2 regions of the Kitasatospora sp. NBC_01287 genome follow, and region 1 is predicted to be linked to the other one. Evidence: riboswitches for the same ligand, from Rfam matches in the RefSeq annotation. Region 1 holds a riboswitch; the other holds the start of a gene.
What was found. A riboswitch is a leader RNA that binds a small molecule or an ion and turns the genes downstream of it on or off. The one in region 1 is predicted to bind cobalamin.
Positions count from the first base shown of each region.

Region 2: linked by a shared signal. The riboswitch ahead of OG455_RS15125 (ribonucleoside-diphosphate reductase subunit alpha) and the one ahead of OG455_RS09135 (HoxN/HupN/NixA family nickel/cobalt transporter) in region 1 are both predicted to bind cobalamin.

Region 1 is NZ_JAPEPB010000001.1:2,166,711-2,174,206, reverse strand. It holds gene OG455_RS09155 (hypothetical protein) at 1-33, opposite strand, end outside; gene OG455_RS09150 (helix-turn-helix domain-containing protein) at 141-782, shown strand; gene OG455_RS09145 (MBL fold metallo-hydrolase) at 766-1,788, shown strand; gene OG455_RS09140 (metalloregulator ArsR/SmtB family transcription factor) at 2,042-2,530, opposite strand; cobalamin riboswitch at 2,628-2,842, shown strand; gene OG455_RS09135 (HoxN/HupN/NixA family nickel/cobalt transporter) at 2,878-4,050, shown strand; gene OG455_RS09130 (SDR family oxidoreductase) at 4,312-5,031, shown strand; gene OG455_RS09125 (helix-turn-helix transcriptional regulator) at 5,091-5,987, opposite strand; gene OG455_RS09120 (APC family permease) at 6,113-7,496, opposite strand, start outside.
Region 2 is NZ_JAPEPB010000001.1:3,612,170-3,619,665, forward strand. It holds gene OG455_RS15110 (glycoside hydrolase family 26 protein) at 1-590, shown strand, start outside; gene OG455_RS15115 (glycosyltransferase family 39 protein) at 596-2,302, shown strand; gene OG455_RS15120 (glycosyltransferase family 39 protein) at 2,365-4,014, shown strand; cobalamin riboswitch at 4,091-4,221, shown strand; gene OG455_RS15125 (ribonucleoside-diphosphate reductase subunit alpha) at 4,409-6,823, shown strand; gene OG455_RS15130 (ribonucleotide-diphosphate reductase subunit beta) at 6,862-7,496, shown strand, end outside.

The sequences.
Region 1 (7,496 bases):
CATACCGGCCGCGCCGGTCCCGTCCTCGTTCATGGCGGGAGCGTACGCGGGTCGCCCGCCGCCGTGCCGGGGGATTCCACCGCCGAGGAGAAGCCAAAGAAGACGTTGACATCTCCGGATCCCAAAGTACTCTTTGACATATGGAGATCAGCGATCCCAAGGCGATCCGGGCCCTGGCCCACCCGCTCCGCCTCGATCTGATGGAGCTGCTGGCCACGGGCGGCCCCGCGACGGCCGCGCGCTGCGGGCGGGTCCTCGGGGTCCCGCAGGCGAACTGCTCCTTCCACCTCCGCCAACTCGCCAAGTACGGGTTCGTGGAGGAGGCCGGCCCAGGGCGCGACCGGCGTGAGCGCCAGTGGCGGGTGCCCGAGGTGCCACCGACCGTGCGGGTCGGGGCGGGCGGTGACCGGGTGCTCAAGCGGCAGCTCGAACGGCTCGTGGTGGAGCGGGAGATGCAGGCGATCCTCGACCACGCGGCCCGCGAGGAGCGGCGCCCCGGCCCGCCCGATGGCGGGGGGAGCGGCGGCGGTGGGGCTGCGGGCGTCCCGGGCGCCGACGGGCCGCCCGCGGCGGCCCTGCTGGCCGCCGTGGCGGTGCTCTCCGCCGCCGAGGCCGCCGAGCTCGCCGACCAGTGGCAGGCGCTGCTCGCGCCCTACATCGCCAGGGCGGGCGCGGCGGCCGGGCGGCCGGGCCCCGGACAGCACCACGTGCGGTACTTCATGGCGGCGACTCCGCTGCCCGACCTCGAAGCGCGGGAGAACGAGCATGCGACCGACGACTGACGGCCCGATCGACTTCGTGACCGGGGCTCCCGGCGCCGGCTCCCTGGCGGTCGACTGGATCCACGGCACCGCGTCCCGGCGCGGTGGCGGCCCGCCGCTCCAGGTCCACCAGTACGATGAGCACACCGTCATCCTGCGGCAGAGCATGGCGGTCAACTACGAGGCCCCGTTCATCTTCCTGCTCTTCGGCAACGACCGGGCCCTGCTGCTGGACACCGGCGCGACGGCCGACGCCACCATCTTCCCGCTGCGCGCGACGGTCGACCGGCTGGTGGCCGAGTGGCTCGACCGCCACCCGGGCGAGCAGGGCGAACGCGGCGGGCACGGCGAGCACGGTGGGCGGCGCGAGCCGTACGGGCTGGTGGTCGCGCACACCCACGGGCACGGCGACCACGTGGCCGCCGACGGCCAGTTCGCCGACCGCCCCGCGACCACGGTGGTGCCGCGCGAGGCCGAGGCCGTCGGGTCGTTCTTCGGTTTCGAGCCCGACCGGCCGCTCGACACGGTCACCTTCGACCTGGGCGGCCGGGTGCTGGAGATCCTTCCCTCGCCGGGGCACCATCGGGCGGCGATCACCGTCTACGACCCCTGGAGCGGGATCCTGTTCACCGGTGACACGGTGCTGCCGGGCCGCCTCTACGTGGAGGACCACGCCGCCTTCCGCGCGACCGTGGAGCGGATGGTGGAGTTCGCCGGCACCCACCCGGTCACCCATGTGCTCGGCTGCCATGTCGAGATGAGCCGCCGGCCCGGCGGCGAGTACCCGATCGGTGCCACCTACCAGCCCGACGAGCGGGTGCCCGAAATGACCGTGGCGCAGCTGGTGGCGGTCCGTGACGCGACCGTGGCCGTGGCCGGGCGGCCCGGGGTGCACCGCTTCGACGACTTCGTCATCTACAACGAGCCGCGCAAGACCGACATGCGCAAGCTGGTGGCCCGCGGCCTGGCCCACCAGCTGGCGAGCCCGGTCCTGCGGCTGCTCCCGGGCACTCGGCGCCGAGGCTGACCGGGGAGGGACTGACCGGGGAGGGGCTGACAGGGGAGGGGCTGACAGGCGGGAGGAGCTGACCGGGGGAGGGGCTGGCAGGGGAAAGGCTGACCGGGCACGGTCGACCGAGGAGGGAGTGCCCCGGTCTGTTCTGTCAGACAGTCCGGGTGCGGATCGGTGGGTCAGGGGCGATCGGCCACGATAATTTCGAGCGGCACTTGGAGCACCAGGGCCAGGACCTTGGAAAGCGGGACCTGCGGGGGAGCGGCCGTCAGCCCTGCGAGGTCGGAGCGCCCTTGTGGGGCAGCTCGCCTTGGGAAAGCCCACTGTGGGGCAGCTCGCCGTGGGAAAGCCCGCCATGGGAAAGCTCGTCGTGGGACAGCTCGTCGTGGGAAAGCTCGTCGTGCGGGAGCCGCGGGATCAGGTCGAGCAGCGGCGCCACGTCGGGATCGAGCAGGTGGTAGCGGACGATCCGGCCGTCCTTGTCGGCGGCCACCGTGCCCGAGGCCCGCAGCAGGCGCAGGGTCTGGGAGACGGCGGTCTCGCTGATCCCGGTGGCCAGCGCGAGGTCGGAGACCGCGATCGGCCCGGCCCGGTGGATCGCCAGCAGCAGCGCCAGGCGGCCCGGTTCGGCGAGCAGGGCGAAGCGCGCGGCCCAGCCGCGCACGGCCGCGGGCTCGCCGATGCCGGCGATGGCCGCGCAGACCGTGTGCTCGTCGATGGCGCGCCGGTGCGCCCGATCCTCGGGAACCAGATGCATGGGACCCATCTTCATCCCCGGTGACAGCGGTGTCCAAAACCGGGACGCCGGAACACCTGCGCATCTGCGCAGGCTTGTGGACATCACCGCCCGGGCTCTACGGTGTTCCCGCCGTGGTGTTCGGGAAGACCGGTGCACTGTGCCTGCCACAGGAGTCCGGAGCGGCCCTCGCCACTGTGATCGGGGAATCCTCGTACCGCTCCCGCCCGCCAGGGCGGATGGTCACTGGATGCCGTCAGGCGTCCGGGAAGGCCGGGTACGGGGGTGTTGGACCCGTCAGCCAGGAGACCGGCCACGGCACCGCACGACGAACTCTGTCCACGAGGTGCTGGAGAGGCTGCCCCCGGATGACCCTGCCCGAAACCACGCCGACCGCCGAGGCCCTACCGGCCCGCGCCCCGTCCGCGTCTTCCCTGTCCCCGTCCCCGTCGCCATCCTCCTCGCCGTCCCCGTCGGCGCCCGTCCTCTCGCTGCGCTGGGAGCGCCGGGACTGGCTGCGCACCGGCGGCCTGATGTCCGTGATCATCGCCATGCACGTGGCGGCCTTCGGCATCCTGATCGCCCTGGTGACGCCGCACCACTACACCGTCGGCAGCCAGGCCTTCGGGCTCGGCCTCGGCATCACCGCCTACACCCTGGGCATGCGGCACGCCTTCGACGCCGACCACATCGCGGCCATCGACAACACCACCCGCAAGCTGATGGCCGACGGCAAGCGTCCGGTCTCGGTCGGCTTCTGGTTCGCGCTCGGCCACTCCACCATCGTGGTGGTGCTGGCCGGGCTGGTCGCCGCCGGCGCCCAGGTGGTCGGCACCCTGACCAACGACAACTCCGGTGCGCACAAGCTGCTCGGCGTGGTCAGCACCAGCGTCTCCGGCGGCTTCCTCTACCTGATCGCCGCGCTCAACCTGGTCTCGATGGCCGGCATCGCGCGGGTCTTCCGCGCGATGCGCGCGGGCAGCTTCGACGAGCACGAGCTGGAGCGGCACCTGGACAGCCGCGGCTTCATGAACCGCGTCCTGGGCAGGCTGACCAAGTCGATCACCCGCCCGGGGCAGATGTACCCGGTGGGGCTGCTCTTCGGGATCGGCTTCGACACCGCGACCGAGGTCTCGCTGATGGTGATGGCCGGCTCCGGCGCCGCCTCCGGCCTGCCCTGGTACGCGATCCTCTGCCTGCCGCTGCTCTTCGCGGCCGGGATGAGCCTGTTCGACACGCTCGACGGCACCTTCATGAACTTCGCGTACCACTGGGCGTTCTCCAACCCGGTCCGCAAGGTGTACTACAACCTCACCATCACCGGGCTGTCCATCGCCGTCGCCTTCCTGATCGGCACCATCGAGCTGGTCGGGGTGCTGCACGAGCAGCTCGACCTGACCGACCCGGTCAGCGGCTGGATCTCCGGCATCAACCTCAACAACGTGGGCTTCGTCATCGTGGGCCTGTTCGTGGTGGTCTGGGCGGCCGCGCTGGCGTACTGGCGGCTGGCGAAGGTGGAGCAGCGCTGGCCGAAGGACTGACGCCGCCTCGCACGCGGGTACGGCCGAGGGCCGGACGGGACTCCCGTCCGGCCCTCGGCCGTACCCGGGCCGCCGCGCCAGGCCCCGCCACGGCCGGAAGGACCAGCCAGGGAGTGAAACACCTAGGACAAGATCGAGCCTGCCTACCGTCTTCGCCGGCCGCCAGAGTTGCTCTCGGAAGCGAGCGGGCGAGCGTGCTGACGCCGCCGACTCCCTCGATCCGAGTCGTACTGATCCAGCTGTTCCACAGGAGATGAACCCATGGCTTCAACCACCCTGTCCGGCACCCGCGTCGTCGTGATCGGCGGCAGCTCCGGCATCGGTCGCGCGGTGGCCCGCCAGGCCGCCGAGGCCGGCGCGCGGGTCGTCGTCGGCTCGCGCTCCGCCGAGAAGCTCGCCGCGACGGCCGAGGAGATCGACGGCATCACCACCGGCGTCATCGACGTGACCGACGAGGAGAGCGTGCGCGCCTTCTTCGCCGATCTCGGCGCCATCGACCACCTGGTGATCTGCCCCGGCGACATGGCCACCGGCTCGGTCTACGACGTGTCGATCGAGGCGGTGCGCCGATCGCTGGACACGAAGATCATCAGCCCGCTGCTCTGCGTCCGGCACGCCGGCCGCTCGATCGCGCCCACCGGTTCGATCGTGCTGCTCGCCGGTGCCGGCGGCTACAAGGCCTACCCGGACCTGAGTGCCACCGCCGCCGCCAACACCGGCGTCGGGGGCCTGGGCCGCTCGCTGGCGGTGGAGCTGGCCCCGATCCGGGTCAACGTGGTGGTGGCCGGGCTGATCGACACCCCGCTCTGGGACTCCGTCCCGGCCGAGGCCAAGGCCGGCCTCTTCGCGCAGACCGCCGCCGCCACCCCGGTCGGCCGGATCGGACAGCCCGACGATGTCGCGGGGACAGTGCTGCACCTGCTGGAGAACACCTTCACCACGGGCGCGCTGAGCTTCGTGGATGGTGGCGGCACGCTCTGACCCGACTGGTCACGGCAGCCCTCGCGAGCCCGGGGCAGCCTTCGCGGCCCGGGGTGGTGTCAGGTCAGGGCCGGCGCCGCCCCGTCGACCCGGGCCGGCGCCGCCCCGTCCACCCGGGCCCGCGCCGCCCCGTCCACCAGGGCGCGGAACCGGTCGGCCAGTGACGCGTCCCCCAGCGGCTGGTAGGCGATCAGGGTGGCGTCGGCGTCGGCCAGCCGCAGCTTGACGTAGCCCAACTCGATCCGCCCCAGCACGGGGTGATCGAAGACGTGGGCGGACGGGCTGCCCGGCACCAGGTCCATCCGCTGCCACAGCACCCGGAACTCCGCGCTCTCCGCGAGCAGGCGGTCCACCAGCTCGGTGTACTCCGCCCGGGCCAGCTGGTCGGCCGCCTGGGCGCGGAAGAGCGCGACCACGTGCTCGGCGGCCTGCGGCCAGTCCGGATACAGGTCGCGGAAGGCCGGGTCGAAGGTGATCAGCAGGTTGTTGCGACGCTCCGGCGCCAGGGCGCCGAAGCCCGGCAGCAGCACGCGGTAGCCCTCGTTCCAGGCCAGCACGTCGAACCGGTGGTTGGTGATGCAGGCGGGCAGCGGGTCCAACCCCGCCAGGAAGCTCAGGTACTGGGCGGAGACCGCCTCCGGCCCGCACGGTCGGGGCCCGCTCGGCGGCACCTCGCCGGCCAGCCGGAACAGGTGCTGGGTCTCGACGCCGTCCAGCTTGAGCACCCGGGCCAGGCTGGTCAGCACCTCCCGGGAGACCTTGATCCGGCGGGCCTGCTCCAGCCAGGTGTACCAACTGACGCTGACTCCGGCCAGCGCCGCCAGCTCCTCGCGGCGCAGCCCGGGCGTGCGGCGCCGACCGTTCGCGTACTGGACCCCGGCGGCCTCGGGGCTGACCCGCGCCCGCCGGCTGCGCAGGAAGGCACCCAGTTCCCGTCGTTGCTCGGCTGTCTCCACTGCTCGCGCGCCCCGTCCCCGTCCGTCGGCGTCCGTCGGCGCACCCAGGGCGCGCCGAGGCCTCGTTGATCTCCTGTCAGGCTACCCAACGGCCGCGGTCCGATGTCGGCGCGGGATCCCGGCCGTCAGCGCGGGAGTTCGATCCGGAACCGCAGCCGGCAGACCACCGCGTCGGTGTGCCGGCGGACCGCGCGGTCCAGCAGCACCCCGCGCTGGTTCTGCAGCAGCCGCTGCCAGGGGTGGGGCAGGTGCATCTCGGGGATCAGCACCACCAGCCGCTCGTGCTCCCCGGCCGCCGCCAGTTCGCGCAGGTGGTCCACGACGGGGCGGGTCAGCGAGCGCGAACGGCTGCTCAGCACGGTCAGCGGGACCTGCGGGTGCCACGCGTCCCAGGCCTGCCGCACGTGCGACTCGCTCGGTCCCTCGTCGTCGTCCGGGTGCACCACGGTCACCGCCCGCACCTCGTCGCCCAGCGAGAGCGCCGTCCCGATCGCCTCCTGGGTCAGCCGGTTGACCGCGCCGACCGGCACCACCACCAGCGAGCGCTCCTGCACCGGCGGTCCCGGCACCTCGCCGACCCGCAGGGCGCGCCCGATCCCGGCGTAGCTGCGGTGGACCGCCTCGAAGAGCAGTACCAGCACCGCCACCGCCAGGAAGACCAGCCAGCCGCCCTTGCCGAACTTCGCGATCAGCTCGACCACGGTGGCGGCCGCCGTCAGCACCGCGCCGATCCCGTTCAGCAGCGCCCGCCCGCGCCAGCCGGGCCCGCGTTGCTGCCGCCAGTGCCGCACCATGCCGACCTGGGAGATGGTGAAGCCGATGAAGACGCCGATCGCGAAGACCGGCACCAGCGCCTGGGTGTCGCCCTGCGCGCCGATCAGCAGCACCAGCGCCGCGCCGGAGAGCACCAGCACCCCGTGCCGGTAGACCTGCCGGTCCGCCCGCAGCGCGAAGACGTGCGGCACGTGGTGGTCGCGGGCCAGCAGCGAGGTGAGCACCGGCATCCCGCCGAACGAGGTGTTCGCCGCCAGCGCCAGCAGCGCCACGGTGGTGAACTGCACCACGTAGAAGGCCGCGTTGTCCCCGAATGCGGCCTCGGTGAGCTGGGCCAGCACGGTCTTGGTGCTGTTCGGCCCGACGTGGAAGTGGCCGATCAGCAGCGCCAGCCCGATCAGCATGCTGCCCAGCAGCCCGCCCAGCGCGAGTTCGGTGTGCTGCGCGCGGACCACCCGCGGCTTGCGGAAGGTCGGCACCGCGTTGGCGATCGCCTCCACCCCGGTCAGCGCCGCGCAACCGGAGGCGAAGGCCTTGAGCAGCAGCAGGAGGCTCACGGTCTCGGTCGCCGGCCCCACCGGGGTCGGCGCGGTGACCGGGTGGGAGCGCAGCAGGCCGACCACGATCACCGTGAAGACGGCCACCACGAAGACCACCGTCGGCAGGATCAGCACCTTGGCCGACTCGGCCACCCCGTAGAGGTTGGCCCCGGTGATCAGGGCCAGCACGGCCACG
Region 2 (7,496 bases), 1.4 Mb from region 1:
GCCAGGTGGCCACCGCGATCCGGCAGACCAACCGGCCGCTCGCGCTCAGCTTCGGCCACGAGATGAACGGCGACTGGACGCCCTGGGGCAACAAGCACGCGACCCCGGCCGACTTCGTCGCGGCCTGGCGGCACATCCACGACCTCTTCCAGAGCGTCGGCGCCACCTCGGTGATCTGGGTCTGGAGCCCGAACCAGACCAACATCGCGCACGACCCGCTGCAGCCGTACTGGCCCGGGGACGGCTACGTCGACTGGGTCGGGGTGATCGGCTACTACGGCCAGAGCGAACTGCACACCTTCAAGGCACTCTTCGAGCCGACCCTGGACGAGATCCGGGTCTTCACCGCCAAGCCGTTCCTGATCGCCGAGACCGCCTCCTCCCCCGGCGCTGGCAAGGGGAACGACATCACCGACCTGTTCACCAGCGTCGAGGCACGCGGCGACATCCTCGGCTTCGTCTGGTTCAACTTCCACAAGAACGTCGTCGGCGAGACCAACTGGCGGGTCGACAGCAGCCCGCAGGCACAGGACTCGTTCCGGCGCAACGCCGCCGACCCGCGCTTCGGCTTCGACGTGCGACAGCCCTGATGGACATGACCATGAAGCCCGCCGAACCGACCGACCCGACCGCCGCGACCGACCCGACCGCTGCACCCGACCTGACCGCTGCACCCGACCCGTCGGAGCCCACCGAACCCAGCGCGCCCACCGAGCCCACCGAGCCCGCGGAGCCCACCGAGCCCACCGCGGCGCCGGCCCGGCCGGACCGCGGCTACCAGTTGCCCACACCGCCGGATGCCGCCTGGTCCGTCAACTCGCGGCGGGCCAGCCGGATCAGCCGGCTGCTGCTGCTGGGCATCCTGGCGATCCAGGCCGGGCTGTCGCTGCGGATGCGCGGCCGGGCCTTCGAGGACGAGGCGCTCTACATCGCGGCCGGCCACCTGGAGCTGCACCACCTGCTGCACGGCGCCCCGGTGCCCGCCGACTTCAACGGCTTCTTCTCCGGTTACCCGCTGCTCTACCCGGTCCTCGCCGGCGCGGTCGACTCGGTCGCCGGCCTGACCGGCGTGCGGCTGGTCAGCCTGGCCATGATGCTCGCCACCACCGGCCTGCTGTTCGGCATGACCAGGCGGATGTTCAACGACCGGGCCGCGCTGGGTGCCGCCGCGCTCTTCTCGGTGGTGCAGTCCACGATCTTCCTCGGCTACTTCGCCACCTTCGACGCGGCCGCGCTCTTCCTGCTCGCGGTGTCGGCCTGGACGGTGGTGCGGACCACCGGCAAGCACCCGGCGACCGTGCTGCTGGCCGTGGCACCGGCGGTCCTGGCGATGGCCGTCAAGTACGCGGCCGGCCTCTTCCTGCCCACCCTGCTGGTGCTGGCCGTGCTCTCCGGAGCGCCGGTCAAGAAACGGCACCAGGCGCTCTACCGCGGACTCTGCTTCGGGCTCGGCACCGGCACCGTACTGGGGGTCGTGGCGTACTTCTCCGGCGCGGTCAGCGGCCTCAGCCAGACCACCACGGCCCGCGCGCACGGCACGTCCTCGCCGCTGTCGCTCTTCGAACTGTCGGGCCAGTGGGGCGGGCTGGTCTTCCTGACCGCGGTGGGCGGCGCGATCGCGTACGTCCGGCGCTCCCGGATGGGCGAGATGCCCTGGTCTGCGGGCGACACCCCCGGACGGGTCCGGCGCCTCCTGCTGGGCGTGACGCTCTGCGGCTCCGCCCTGCTCGCCCCGGCCTACCAGTCGTATCTGCAGACCGACACCTCGCTCTTCAAGCACGTCGGTTTCGGCCTGCTCTTCGCCGCCCCGATGGCCGGGCTGGGCCTGTCCCGCCTGGTCGGTCCACATTTCCGGCAGCCGCAGCTCGGCATCATGCTCTACGTGACCGTGCTGATCTTCGGCATGGTCCAGGCCCACCACGAGTTCACCCCGCCCGACTCCACCCGGATGGCCGAGGAGGTCCAGCGGCTGACCGTGCCGGGCGGCCACTACCTCGCCGAGGAGTACGAGATCCCGGCGTACTACCTGCGCAAGAGCACCAGCTGGGACCAGTGGCAGTCCACCTTCGCGATCGACTACGTGGGCAAGGACCACAAGCACCACTACGGGAACGACGGGTTCGGCACCGCGGTCAAGGACGGCTACTTCAACGTCATCGTGCTGACCGGGAACGTCACGCCGGACGCCGACACCGCCATCACCGACGCGCTGCGGGGCAGTTCCGCCTACCGCCTGGTGGCGACCCTGCCGTTCCACACCCAGTACGGCGACAACACCTACCGGATCTGGACCCGCCAGTGACCCCGCCCAGCAGGCCGGCGACCCGCGGCCGTGCCACCCGACCCCCCAGCGGAGACTCCCCCATGAGCCTGGACGAGGCACCGGCCACCGAGCTCGCGGCCGTCCCCGGGCAGCGGCCGGCCCCGGCCGCCACGCCCCCCGCGGGCAGCCGCCGGGACAGGCGCCGGGCCGAGCGCCGCGACCGCGCCGGCGGACCGCTCTCCGCCGCCCTGCTGGTCGCGCTGCCGGCCGCCGCCGCCCTGGCGAGCTGCCTGCACGACATCGGCGAGCGGCAGATGTGGCGGGACGAGCAGGCCAGCTGGTGGGCGTCCACCCTGTCGATCGGCGACCTCAGCAAGCTGATCCACAACGTGGACATCGTGCTGCTGCCCTACTACCTGTTCCTGCACGGCTGGATCGACCTGTTCGGCGACTCGCCCACCGCGCTGCGGGTGCCGTCCGCGATCGCCATGGCGGTGGCGGCCGGCTGGCTGGCACTGCTCGGCCGGCGGCTCTTCACGCCCGCCACCGGGCTGCTGGCGGGCCTGCTGCTGGCAGTCCTGCCCAGCACCACCCGGTACGGCCAGGAGGCCCGCCCGTACGCCTTCGCGGTCCTGGTCGCGATCGCCTCCACCCACCTGCTGGTCCGGGCCCTGGACCGTCCCTCGCTGAAGAGCTGGGTCGGGTACGCGGTGACCATCCCGCTGCTCGGCTGGACCCACCTGGTGACCCTCTCGGTGCTGGCCGGCCACCTGGCCGCGGTGCTGACCAGGACCCGCAGGGCCGACCTGGTCCCGCGCTGGGCCTTCACCGCCGCGGTGCTGGCCGGCGGCTCGCTCACCGTGCCGATGGTGCTGCAGGGCCGGTCGCAGAGCGCCCAGATCGCCTGGAACAAGACCGGGCCGGCCGATCTCAAGGCCTACCCGGACACGCTCTTCCTCTCCTGGCACGTCGGGCTCGCGGTGCTGGCCGTGGGCCTGCTGGGGCTGCTGGCGGCCCGCCGTCACGCCGCGCTGCTCGCGGCCTGGGCGCTGCTGCCGCCCCTGGTCACCTTCGCCACCGCGAGTTGGCTGCACCTCTTCCTCAACCGCTACCTGCTCTTCACCCTGCCCGCCTGGACCCTGCTGGCCGCCGCGGCGGTGTGCCGGGTCGGCGGACCGCTGACCAGCGGCGCCGCCCCCGCGCTGCCGCGCCGGCTGCTGAGCTGGGTGCTGGTCGCCGCCGCGGTGGCCGGACTGGGCTGGACGGCCTGGCCCGGGATCCGAGCGACCCACCAGGACCTGGCGGGCGAGCCGGACTACAACCGGCTCACCCGGATCATGCTGCACGACCAGCAGCCGGGCGACGGCATCGTCTACAGCGGGACGCTGCAGGAGCGGATGTCGATGGCCTACGAGCTGCGCGACGTCCGCACCGCGCCGAAGGATATCCTGCTGCAGAAGTCGGCCGCCGAGATCGGCCTCTACTCGGCCCAGGAGTGCGACGACCCGGACGCCTGCGCGGCGAACACCAACCGGATCTGGCTGGTGGCCACCGGCCCCGCCGCCGACCCGCTGGCGGCGCTCCCGCCGCAGACCGCGCAGGTGCTCCGCAGTCAGTTCCAGACCACCAGGACCGACAGCCTGCCCTGGGTCCGACTGGTCCTGCTGAGCCGGGTCCACCCCTCCCGCCGGGCCTCGGTGGCGGACGACCTGGGTGACCACAACGTCCAGATGGCACCCGGCAGCAGCTGACGCCGGGCACCATCGAGTGTTGGCTTCGCCACTCCGCACGACACTACATATGGTGCTGCTTGAAGCGGCCACCACTACATGTATGCTCACTCTCGCTGTCGACGCAGGGGAACCCGGTGCGAGTCCGGGACTGCCCCGCAGCGGTGAGCGCTTGCCCCCATGGGGTTTCCGCGAGTCCGAATACCTGCCGACGGTGTGCCGCCCGGCCTCCCCGCAGAGGCCTCTCACGCACAGCTGTACCGTCCGGCCTCGCGGGCAGGCCAGGGTGACGACGCGCGCGCCGGAGCAGACCGGCGTGCCCATCTCCCCTGCCCCGCGCGCGAGCCACGGACCTCCCCCAGTCCGCCGCCGCCCCAGGAGAGAGAGCGCCTTGACCGTCGCCGCCTCAGTTGCCCTGCCGTCACAGGGACACGCCGCCGATGCCACCCAGACCGATCCCGGTGCGGCACTGCTTCGGCTGCTCACCGACAAGAGCGCCGACCTCCCCCAGGTGGACCCCGGCCACGTCGCCGCCGCCGCGCTGCGCGGCCGCCACGCCGGCTCGGACTTCGCCGAGCTGCGCGGGCTGGCCGTGGACGCCGCCGCTTCGATGATCGCCGAGGACCCCCAGTACTCGAAGCTGGCCGCCCGGCTGCTGGCCCAGGAGATCGCCGACGAGGCGGTGGGCCAGGGCGCCACCTCGTTCACCGCCTCGATCGCCGTCGGCCACGCCGAGGGCCTGATCGGCGAGGTCACCGCCGCCTTCGTGGCCAAGCACGCCGCCGCGCTGGACGCGCTGATCGACGAGCGGGGCGACGACCGCTTCGAGTACTTCGGCCTGCGCACCGTGCAGTCCCGCTACCTGCTGCGCCACCCGATCACCCGCAAGGTGGTCGAGCGCCCGCAGCACTTCCTGCTCCGGGTCGCCTGCGGCCTGGCGGTGGGCGACAACGAGCAGTCGGTGGCCGAGGTCGCCGAGCTCTACCGCCTGATGAGCCGGCTGGAGTACCTGACCTCCTCGCCGACCCTCTTCAACTCCGGCACCCGGCACCCGCAGATGTCCAGCTGCTACCTGCTGGACTCGCCGCTGGACAACCTGGACTCGATCTACTCGCGCTACGCGCAGATCGCCCGGCTCTCCAAGCACGCCGGCGGCATCGGCCTGTCCTACTCCCGGATCCGCTCGCGCGGCAGCCTGATCCGCGGCACCAACGGCCAGTCCAACGGCATCGTGCCGTTCCTGCGCACCCTGGACTCCTCGGTCGCCGCCGTCAACCAGGGCGGCCGCCGCAAGGGCGCGGCCTGCGTCTACCTGGAGACCTGGCACGCGGACATCGAGGAGTTCCTCGAACTGCGCGACAGCACCGGCGAGGAGGCCCGCCGCACCCACAACCTCAACCTGGCGCACTGGATCCCGGACGAGTTCATGCGCCGGGTCAACGCCAACGCCGACTGGTCGCTCTTCTCCCCGGCCGACGTGCCCGAGCTGGTCGACCTGTGGGGCGAGGAGTTCGACGAGGCGTACCTCAAGGCCGAGCAGGCCGGCAAGGCCGTCCGCAGCATCCCCGCGCAGACCCTCTACGCCCGGATGATGCGCACCCTGGCGCAGACCGGCAACGGCTGGATGACCTTCAAGGACGCCGCCAACCGCGCCGCCAACCAGACCGCGCTGCCCGGCCGCACGGTGCACTCCTCCAACCTGTGCACCGAGATCCTGGAGGTCACCGACGACTCCGAGACCGCGGTCTGCAACCTGGGCTCGGTCAACCTCGGCGCCCACGTGGCCGCCGGCGCGACCGCCACCGACCTGCTCACCGCCATGGACTGGCAGCGGCTGGACGCCACCGTGCGCACCGCCGTCACCTTCCTGGACCGGGTGGTGGACATCAACTTCTACCCGACCGGCGAAGCCGCCACCTCCAACTCCCGCTGGCGCCCGGTGGGCCTGGGCGTGATGGGCCTGCAGGACGTCTTCTTCCAGCTGGGCCTGGACTTCGACTCCGCCGAGGCCAAGAAGCTGTCCACGCTGATCGCCGAGCGGATCATGCTGACCGCCTACGAGCGCTCCAGCGAGCTCGCCGAGCAGTTCGGGCAGCACCCGGCCTACGCCGAGACCCGCGCGGCCCGCGGCCAGCTGCACATCGACCACTTCGCCGACGCCACCCCGCAGTGGACCGAGCGCTGGGAGGCGCTGCGCGCCACCATCGCCCGCACCGGCCTGCGCAACTCGCTGCTGCTGGCGATCGCGCCGACCGCGACCATCGCCTCGATCGCCGGCGTCTACGAGTGCATCGAGCCGCAGGTCTCCAACCTCTTCAAGCGCGAGACCCTCTCCGGCGAGTTCCTCCAGGTCAACCCGTACCTGGTGCGCGAGCTGAAGGAGCTGGGCGTCTGGGACCAGCAGACCCGCGACGCGCTGCGCGAGGCCAACGGCTCGGTGCAGGAGCTCTCCTGGCTGCCGGCCGAGCTGCGCTCGCGCTACCGCACCGCCTGGGAGCTGCCGCAGCGCGCGCTGATCGACCTGGCCGCCGCCCGCCAGCCGTACCTGGACCAGAGCCAGTCGCTGAACCTCTTCATGGCCGCGCCGACCATCGGCAAGCTCAGCTCGATGTACGCCTACGCCTGGAAGGTCGGTCTCAAGACCACCTACTACCTGCGCTCGCGCCCGGCCACCCGGATCGCCCAGGCGGCCTCCGGCGCCGCCCGCCCCGCGGCCGTGCCGGTCAGCGGCCCCACCGCGGGCGTCCCCGCTCCCACGCTGAGCCAGGCCGAGCAGGACGCCATCGCCTGCTCCCTGGAGAACCCCGAGTCCTGCGAGGCCTGCCAGTGAGTTCCGCCCCCCTCGACCAGCCCGAGGGCCGCCAGAAGATGCTGCTCGACCCGGGCTTCGAACTGACCCTGCGTCCGATGCGCTACCCGTCCTTCTACGACCGGTACCGCGACGCGATCAAGAACACCTGGACCGTCGAGGAGGTGGACCTGCACTCCGACGTCGCCGACCTCGCCAAGCTCAGCGAGGGCGAGCGGCACATGATCGGCCGCCTGGTCGCCTTCTTCGCCACCGGTGACTCGATCGTCGCCAACAACGTGGTGCTGAGCCTCTACAAGCACATCAACTCCCCCGAGGCCCGGCTCTACCTGTCCCGGCAGCTCTTCGAGGAGGCCGTGCACGTCCAGTTCTACCTGACGCTGCTCGACACCTACCTGCCCGACCCGGACGACCGCAACGCGGCCTTCGCCGCGGTGGAGAACATCCCCTCCATCCACCAGAAGGCCCAGTTCTGCTTCACGTACATGAACGCGGTCGACCACCTCGACTCGCTGGAGAGCAAGGACGACCGCCGGGCCTTCCTGCTCAACCTGATCTGCTTCGCCGCCTGCGTCGAGGGCCTCTTCTTCTACGGCGCCTTCGCCTACGTGTACTGGTTCCGCAGCCGCGGCCTGCTGCACGGCCTGGCCACCGGCACCAACTGGGTCTTCCGCGACGAGTCCATGCACATGGA